DNA from 4 places in the Pseudomonas sp. GW821-FHT07F01 genome. Region 4 is predicted to be linked to each of the others. Evidence: predicted binding sites of a transcription regulator. Region 4 holds the regulator's gene; each other region holds the start of a gene.
The links. Region 4 encodes FliA, which starts transcription of late flagellar genes. Its sites were predicted from a motif close to CTAAAGTTTNNNNNNNNNNNGCCGNTAA; they were not measured.
Positions count from the first base shown of each region.

Region 1: the regulator FliA is predicted to act here: its motif matches at 1,094-1,121, upstream of flgM (flagellar biosynthesis anti-sigma factor FlgM).
Region 2: the regulator FliA is predicted to act here: its motif matches at 966-993, upstream of AC07R1_RS20100 (flagellar protein MotY).
Region 3: the regulator FliA is predicted to act here: its motif matches at 1,167-1,194, upstream of motA (flagellar motor stator protein MotA).

Region 1 covers NZ_JBWKQO010000005.1:668,624-670,822, reverse strand. The annotation lists gene AC07R1_RS21525 (chemotaxis protein CheV) at 1-171, opposite strand, end outside; gene flgA (flagellar basal body P-ring formation chaperone FlgA) at 247-1,008, shown strand; gene flgM (flagellar biosynthesis anti-sigma factor FlgM) at 1,160-1,477, shown strand; gene AC07R1_RS21510 (flagella synthesis protein FlgN) at 1,526-1,993, shown strand; gene AC07R1_RS21505 (flagellar brake protein) at 2,090-2,199, shown strand, end outside.
Region 2 covers NZ_JBWKQO010000005.1:379,229-381,427, forward strand. The annotation lists gene pyrC (dihydroorotase) at 1-900, opposite strand, end outside; gene AC07R1_RS20100 (flagellar protein MotY) at 1,057-1,971, shown strand; gene AC07R1_RS20105 (argininosuccinate synthase) at 2,101-2,199, shown strand, end outside.
Region 3 covers NZ_JBWKQO010000006.1:519,147-521,345, forward strand. The annotation lists gene AC07R1_RS24145 (HDOD domain-containing protein) at 1-1,096, opposite strand, end outside; gene motA (flagellar motor stator protein MotA) at 1,263-2,114, shown strand; gene motB (flagellar motor protein MotB) at 2,118-2,199, shown strand, end outside.
Region 4 covers NZ_JBWKQO010000004.1:701,952-704,150, forward strand. The annotation lists gene fleN (flagellar synthesis regulator FleN) at 1-573, shown strand, start outside; gene fliA (RNA polymerase sigma factor FliA) at 570-1,310, shown strand; gene AC07R1_RS17745 (chemotaxis response regulator CheY) at 1,476-1,847, shown strand; gene AC07R1_RS17750 (protein phosphatase CheZ) at 1,878-2,199, shown strand, end outside.

The sequences.
Region 1 (2,199 bases), on a different contig from region 4:
AGGACTGGATTTGGGCATCAGGGTCAGCTTAGGGCATTGCAGCACCTCGCGAACCTTGAATACGTTGATCCCGTAGAGCTGCCCACCGTCCAGACGGAACAGCAACAACTCTAGTCGATTCTGCCCAACCAATTGCGTGCGCTGGTTCACCGAATCCATTACACCAGCCATGCCCAGACTCCCCAAAGCTTTAAGATCCGACGCACGCTCATTGCTAAACGGCACGGCGCTTGCTTTTTAACTGTTATGAACGCCAAAACGACATTTTTCCGACGCCTGACATCCCGCTACCGCACTTTGCTGTGCGGGCTGTCGGCTCTGTGCATTTTAAACCCCGGCAACCCTGCCGTTGCTGATTCGGTCACCCTGCCTGATCTTCTTATCGGCGTCACTCAAGGGTTTCTTGAATTCACGGTAGAAGACTACCTGGCCACCAGTCAAACGGAAGGTCGCTATGAAATCCAGGTCAACCAGCTGGACCCGCGCATGCGCATGCCCAATTGCGACAAGGAATTGACAGCCAACCTGGAAAGTCCGGCCCAACCGCTGGGGCGGGTCACCGTCAAAGTGCGCTGCGAAGGCGCCTCGCCATGGACGGTATTCGTGCCGGCGCAGGTCAAGCTGTTTCGCGAGGTGGTCACCACTGCACGCCCGCTCAAGCGCGCCGGCATCATCGAACCGGAAGACGTGGTGCTGCGCGAACGGGACATCAGCCAGAACAATCAGGGCTACCTCACCTCAGTGGACCAAGCCATTGGTCAGAAACTTGTCCGACCAATGGTCGCCGACCAGCTCGTTACCCTGGCCCATCTGGAGCAGGCGGAAGTCGTGCGCAAGGGCGATCAAGTGGTGATATCGGCACGCAGCGGCACGTTGAACGTGCGAATGCCGGGCGAGGCGCTGTCCAACGGCGGCATGAGCGAACAGATCCGGGTCAAGAACCTCAATTCGCAACGGGTGATCAAGGCCCGCATCACGGCGCCAGGGCAAGTGGAAGTGGCCATGTAGATAGCTGGCGCTCAACCCGTGCGTTCCCTAAACTGTGGCCGATAAAGGGTCGCAGATACCTGACTTGGTTTGTCGACAATCGAGCCTAAAGTTTTTCAGGGTATGGCCGAAAACATGGCAAGCGTCCAAATACCCAGAGGTTTACTTCATCATGGTCATCGACTTCAGCCGTTTAAACAGCTCCCCTTCACTGACAGGCAGTACGCGTACCAGCACCAGCAAGGAAACCGGTGATGCCGGCAAATCCACGCCGCTGACAACCGCCGCCGAGACCAGCAAAAGCGGGGAATCGGTACACCTGAGCAATGAGGCTCAACAGTTGCAGAAAGTCACTGACAAGCTGCGCGATCAGCCTGCCGTCGACAAAGCCCGGGTGGCCGAGTTGAAGCAAGCGATTGCCGATGGCAGCTATAAGGTCGACAGCAACCGCGTAGCCAGCAAACTGCTTAACTTCGAAGCCCAGCGCTAGCCCCAGGCTTGCGCCAGGCTTTTGGACGCTTAATCCCCAAGGCCAGCCATGCACGACACCAACCTACTGCAATTGATCAACGATGACCTTGCTCCAGCGCAACACTTGCTGGAGCTGCTACGCGCCGAGTCTATTGCCCTCCACGGCCGCGACATGCCGCTACTGGAAGATATCCTGGCGCAGAAGCAAGCCTTGGTCATCTTGCTGGAACAGCATGGCCGTAAGCGCACGCAAATTCTTGCCAGCCTGAACCTGCCGACCAACCGCGAGGGGCTCGAGCAACTGGCCAGCCACTCCAGCCTGGGCGCGCAATTGCTCGAACAGAGCAATGTCCTGACCCAATTGCTTGCCGAGTGCCAAGCTGCCAACGAGCTCAATGGTCGCTCGATCCAGATCCAACAGGCCACCACCGCCAACCAGCTGAAAATCCTCAATGGTGGCGAACCTCCTGCCCTATACGACGCCCGCGGCTCTACCTCAATGCTTGCGAAGCCACGCCCACTCAGTCAGGCTTAAACCCAAAAAATGAGCGCGCGCTACCAAGCCGTGAAACATGCTGGCAAAATGCTGGCTCCTGCGTGTAGTTGTATTTTGTCTGGAGATTGATGAACCGTGTTCAACGCCTCAAATGCGGAAGATACTCCGCAGCCACCCAAGGTGCTCACCACTGCGTTGGAGATCTCTTCCAACCTGCGGTTGCTGCAAGAGAGCCATGACCCGCT
Region 2 (2,199 bases), on a different contig from region 4:
GAAGCGCGGGCCGTTGAGGCTGGCGAAAGCTTCCAGCTGATCCAGGGCGTTGCGTTGTTCGAACGCTTCGGCGTACAGCTCGATGGCGGCGTAGGCGCTGTAGCAGCCGGCGCAACCGCAAGCGGCTTCCTTGGCGTGCTGGGCGTGAGGTGCCGAGTCGGTGCCGAGGAAGAACTTCGCGTTGCCGCTGGTGGCCGCATCCAGCAGGGCTTCCTGGTGGGTGTTGCGCTTGAGGATCGGCAGGCAATAGAAGTGCGGACGAATACCGCCCACCAGCATGTGGTTGCGGTTGTACAGCAGGTGATGCGCAGTGATGGTGGCGCCGACGTTAGCCGAAGCCTCCTTGACGAACTGCACGGCTTCAGCGGTGGTGATGTGTTCGAACACCACTTTCAGGCTGGGGAAGCGTTCAACCACACGCCGCATGTGCTCGTCGATGAAGATTTTCTCGCGGTCGAAGACGTCGACGTCGCCGCGGGTTACCTCGCCGTGGATCAACAGCGGCAGGCCGACTTCGGCCATGGCTTCAAGCACCGGGAAAATCTTGTCGATGCTGGTCACGCCCGAATCCGAGTTGGTGGTCGCGCCGGCCGGGTACAGCTTGGCGGCGTGGACGAAACCGCAGGCCTTGGCCGCGCGGATTTCCTCCGGCTGGGTACGGTCGGTCAGGTAGAGCACCATCAGTGGCTCGAAGCGGCTGCCGGCCGGGCGCGCAGCTAGAATGCGCTGGCGATAGGCGTCGGCTTCCGCGGCGTTGCGCACCGGAGGTACCAGGTTGGGCATGATGATGGCGCGGCCAAAGGTGCGCGCGACATCTGCGACTGTATTGGGCAACACGGCCCCATCGCGAAGATGAATATGCCAGTCGTCGGGACGCAGCAGGGTCAGGCGGTCGGACATTGGAGGTTCCAGGCGGGTAAAACTCGGGGGAATGCTACCGGAAAAGACTCTTCCAGGCACTCGCTATCAAGTTTTGCGACGAGCAACCGATATCCCGAAGGTATGGCGTATTAACGCCTGTCGATTTTTCTGTTGTACACGTCAGTGGAGCCTCCCGTGCGCCAGCGTTATCTAGCCTTGCTCAGTGTGTTTGCCAGCCTGCCTGCGATGGCTCTCACTTTCCAGACTCGCCTGGAGAGCATTGAGTGGACGGTCGAAGGTGACAAGTTCGAGTGCCGCCTGATCCAACCGGTTACCGATTTCGGTTCCGGCGAATTCGTTCGTCGCGCCGGCGAGCAGGCGATTTTCCGCCTCAAGAGTTTCAACCCCATGCAGGCCGGTGGTTCCGCGACCCTGCTTGCGGCCGCCGCCCCCTGGCAGCCGGGGCGTGGCGACATCAACCTTGGGGCGGTCAAGGCCGGTACCGATGGGGTGCTGTTCAACAGCAACCAGATGCAGGCCGGACGTCTGATCGTCGGTTTGCTGGAGGGGCGCAGCCCGGTGGTCCGGCACTTCTCCCGCGAAGGCGGAGTGTCCGAGGTACGCCTGTTGCCGGTGAAGTTCAGCAAGGCCTACGGCGACTATCAAAGCTGCATGGCCAAGCTGTTGCCGATGAACTATGAACAGGTCAAGCAGGCCGAGATCGGTTTCCCCGGGGGGGGCATCGACCTGGACGCCCGGGCCAAGGCCAAGCTGCAAGTGATGGTGGACTTCATCAAGGCCGACCCCACGGTCAATCATGTCGAATTGGACGGGCACTCTGATAACAGTGGCAACCGCCTGACCAACCGTGACCTGTCGCGCCGTCGTGCGCTGGCGGTCATGGAGTTCTTCAAGGCCAATGGCCTGGCGGAAAACCAGATCGTGGTGCGCTTCCATGGCGAGCGCTATCCCCTGGCCCCCAACACCAATGCGGCCAATCGGGCGAAGAACCGGCGGGTCAATGTGCATCTGGAGCGGGTCGCTCCTGCCGAAAAGCCGGCCCCAGCGCCTCAGGCGGCTTCCGGGTCCAGCGCAGCGGCGACTTCCTGATACGGCTGTCGTCGTCGCTCGCTCGACATAATCTGTCGCTTGGTCGTCATAAGCTGTCGCGCCTCTGTAAATTATCCGCGTGGATCGGTAGACTTGGCGGCTTTCCGTACAACCCCGTGGAGTGATGGCATGGCGGACGTTAACAAGGTCGTTCTGGCGTATTCGGGCGGCCTGGACACTTCGGTGATCCTCAAGTGGCTGCAGGATACTTACAACTGTGAAGTAGTG
Region 3 (2,199 bases), on a different contig from region 4:
TAAAGGGGCTGGGGTCCAGCAACAGTTCGCCGCAGAGCTTGCGCCACTTGGCCAGTTCCAGTGCGGTGGGCGCCGGGGCTGGTTGCTCGCCGTGATGCAGGCGTCGGGCATCCCAGGGCCAGAGCAGGGCCTGGGCCGGGTGCCAGAGATCGGGCTGGGTGTCGTTGCGGGCGCTTTGTGCTGCCTGTTGGTGCAACTGTTGCTGGACCTGGTCCAGGGGGATCTGCAGATAAAGAGCGGTAAGGTTCTGCCAGCGCCGGCCATGGGGACTGTTCCAGGACTGTTGCGCCGCCAGCGCCAGGCCGTTGGCCAGCAACACAGTGTTGGCCGGCTGGTTCAGCCAGCGCCGCAGGTCCGGTTCAGCGTCCAGGCGTTGTTGCTGGCGCAGCGGGTTGTCGCTGTCGCGGGCAATCAGCATGACCTTGGCCAGCAGGTGCTGCTCCTGGGTCAGCAGGCGATAGCCCTGCTGGACCCAGATCGGCAGGTGCCAGGCCAGGACCAGGGCCTGGCACATTTCCATCAGCCGCACTCCGAACAGTTGCAGTTCAACGTCGTGTGCGGATTCGTGCTTGTAGATGACCCGCAGTTCCCACTCTTCCAGCAGCTTGGGATAGACCAGGGCCATGGCCCAGAGCGGCGAGAGAAACAGCAGGCTGCCCCAGTGGATGTCCTGCCAGAGTCGCGCCAGGCGTCCGGCAAAGAAGCCATTGGCCTGCTGGCTGGCGTGCTGGCTGATCAGCTGGAACTGGCGCAATGCCTGGGGGATCTGCTCTTCAGGCAGCGTCGGCAGTTGCTCAAGCAACTCCTCGGTACGCTTGAGGCCCAGGCGGTTGACCGCGATCTCCAGGTTTTCCGCCGGTTCGCTCATGCTGCCGTGGGAATGCCGGTTGGCTTCGCGGATCACGCTCAAGGCCAGTGCCGGGCTGTTTTGCATCAGATCGACAATCTCCCGCAGCGAGCTGCGGTTGTTGGCGATGGCTCGGCAGACCCGGTCATGGCTGGCCTGGGGCACCGGCAGGCGCACGCCATTGAGGAGCTTTACCCAGGCGTCGAGAGAGGCGGGCGGAGAATGTGGGACGCTGGTTTCATTAGACATGGTCGGGCGCAATCATCGTCTGCTGTGAACACGCCCAGAGCGGGCCAAACTGGCTTTTCGCCTTAACTGGCTATAGTCTGGCGCAGTTTTGCCGATAAGTAGAAGAAGAGTTTTAAGAACTTCCGAATATGACCTTGAACCCGACTCAATAAGTACTCCCCTACCTATGGCTAAAATTATCGGCATCATCGTCGTATTCGCGAGCGTGCTCGGCGGATACGTGCTTTCCCACGGCAAAATCGCGGCGTTGATCCAGCCTTTCGAAGTGCTGATCATCGGTGGCGCAGCCTTTGGCGCATTCCTCCAGGCCAACCCGGGCTATATGACGATGCACGTCGTCAAGAAATCCCTGGGCATGTTCAGTTCGCGCTTCACCCACACCTTCTACCTGGAAGTGCTGGGCCTGATCTACGAGATCCTCAACAAGAGTCGTCGCGAAGGCATGATGGCCATCGAAGGCGATATCGAGGACGCCGCGGCCAGCCCGATTTTCGCCAAGTACCCGGCGGTGCTCAAGGATGAACGCATGACTGCCTTCGTCTGTGACTATCTGCGCATCATGTCCTCCGGCAACATGGCTCCCCACGAGCTGGAAGGCCTGTTCGACATGGAGCTGTTCAGCCTCAAGGAAGACCTCGAGCATCCATCCCATGCGGTCAACGGGATTGCCGACGGCATGCCCGGTTTCGGTATCGTCGCGGCGGTATTGGGGATCGTGGTGACCATGGCCTCCCTGGGCGATGGCGACCAGAAGTCCATCGGCCTGCACGTAGGTGCGGCGCTGGTGGGTACCTTCTTCGGTATTCTCGCGGCCTATGGCTTCTTCGGCCCGCTGGCCCACTCCCTGGCCCACGACGCCAAGGAAGAACTGAACGTCTACGAAGCCATCAAGGCGTCGCTGGTGGCCTCGGCTTCCGGCATGCCGCCGTCCCTGGCCGTGGAGTTCGGGCGCAAGGTTCTGTACCCGGCGCACCGTCCTAGCTTCGCCGAGCTGGAACAAGCGGTTCGCGGTCGCTAAGTCATGGAAAATAATCAGCCGATTATCATCAAGCGCGTCAAGCGCTTCGCTGGCGGACATCACGGGGGCGCCTGGAAAATCGCCT
Region 4 (2,199 bases):
GTACCGGCCGCCTCGGGCACCCAGAGCATGGTGCACCTGAGCCCCGCGCAGCACGCTGGCCTGATCCAGGCCTTCAGCGATATCGGCGACAATCTCGATGTGCTGGTGATCGACACCGCTGCGGGTATTGGTGACTCGGTAGTCAGCTTTGTCCGCGCGGCCCAGGAAGTACTGCTGGTGGTGTGCGACGAGCCGACCTCGATCACGGACGCCTACGCGCTGATCAAGCTGCTCAACCGCGACTACGGCATGAACCGTTTCCGGGTCCTGGCCAACATGGCTCAGAGCCCTCAGGAAGGTCGCAACCTGTTTGCAAAATTGACCAAGGTCACGGATCGCTTCCTGGACGTGGCCTTACAATACGTCGGCGCAGTTCCCTACGACGAAAGCGTACGCAAGGCCGTGCAAAAGCAGCGTGCGGTCTATGAAGCCTTTCCTCGTTCGAAGTGTGCATTGGCGTTCAAGGCCATCGCGCAAAAAGTCGATACCTGGCCGTTGCCGGCGAACCCACGCGGGCATCTGGAGTTTTTTGTCGAGCGGCTAGTGCATCAAACAGCGGGACCGGTGCTATGACTGCCAGTGGCTACAACCTCTACAAGAAGTCGGCGCGTGACAGCCAGTACGAATTGATCGAGCGCTACGCGCCTCTGGTCAAGCGTATTGCCTATCACCTGCTGGCGCGGTTGCCGGCCAGTGTTCAGGTAGAAGACCTGATTCAGGCCGGGATGATCGGTTTGCTTGAAGTGTCGACCAAATACGACGCGAGCAAGGGGGCGAGTTTCGAAACCTACGCGGGTATCCGTATCCGTGGGGCGATGCTCGACGAGGTTCGTAAAGGCGACTGGGCACCGCGTTCGGTGCACCGTAATACGCGCATGGTCAGTGATGCGATTCGCGCAATTGAAGCTAAAACCGGTCGTGACGCTAAAGATCATGAAGTTGCGGCCGAACTTCAATTGAGTCTCGACGATTATTACGGGATTTTGAACGACACCTTGGGCAGCCGCCTGTTCAGTTTCGACGACCTGTTGCAGGACGGCGAGCATGAAGGGCTGCATGAGGATGGCGCCAGTGCTCATCTCGAGCCGTCACGGGACCTGGAGGATGAACGCTTCCAGGCCGCGTTGGCGGATGCGATTGCCAATTTGCCGGAGCGCGAGCGACTGGTGTTGGCGCTGTACTACGACGAAGAGCTGAACCTCAAGGAAATCGGTGAGGTCCTGGGGGTCAGCGAATCGCGGGTCAGCCAGTTACACAGCCAGTGCGCAGCCCGTTTGCGGGGGCGTTTGGGGGAGTGGCGAGCGCGCTGACAGGCAGTGTGGGGACACTGCGTTCAGGACCGGTGAAGCAAGCGCTGCACCGGTCTTGCAGTATGTGCTCCATGCAGTCGTTGTGTGTTATGCCGGATTGATTGAATGGCGCGTTCAGGTGCTGGATGCGTTTAAGACTGCTTGGAGGTCGAATTGGACAAGAACATGAAAATCCTCATCGTTGATGACTTTTCAACGATGCGGCGGATCATTAAGAACCTGTTGCGTGATCTGGGATTCACCAACACGGTCGAGGCCGACGATGGCACTACCGCCATTCCGGTACTCAACAGCGGGAGCATCGACTTTCTGGTAACGGACTGGAACATGCCGGGCATGACCGGTATCGACCTGCTGCGCCACGTGCGCGCCGATGAAAAACTCAAGCACCTGCCGGTATTGATGGTGACTGCTGAAGCCAAGCGCGAGCAGATCATCGAAGCTGCCCAGGCCGGCGTAAACGGCTATGTCGTCAAACCATTCACGGCTCAGGCGTTGAAAGAGAAGATCGAAAAAATCTTCGAACGCATCGGTTGAGACGCGTAGCCATTCCGCCACGGGGGAGCTATGGAGCATAACGAATCTTCACTGGGCGACTTTGAGTCGACCCTGAAAAAACATGCGCTGGAACTGGTCGAGAGCCTTGAAAAGGGCAAGTTCGGCGAAGCGGTGCAATTGATCCATGAGCTCAATCAGACCCGTGACCGCGGCCTGTACCAGGAAGTGGGCAAGCTCACCCGCGAGCTGCATAGCGCGATCGTCAATTTCCAGATTGACCCGCACATGCCGCAAGCCGAGGAAGTTTCACAGATCACGGATGCCACTGAGCGCCTGTCCTATGTGGTCCGGCTGACGGAAGCCGCAGCCAACCGCACCATGGACCTGGTGG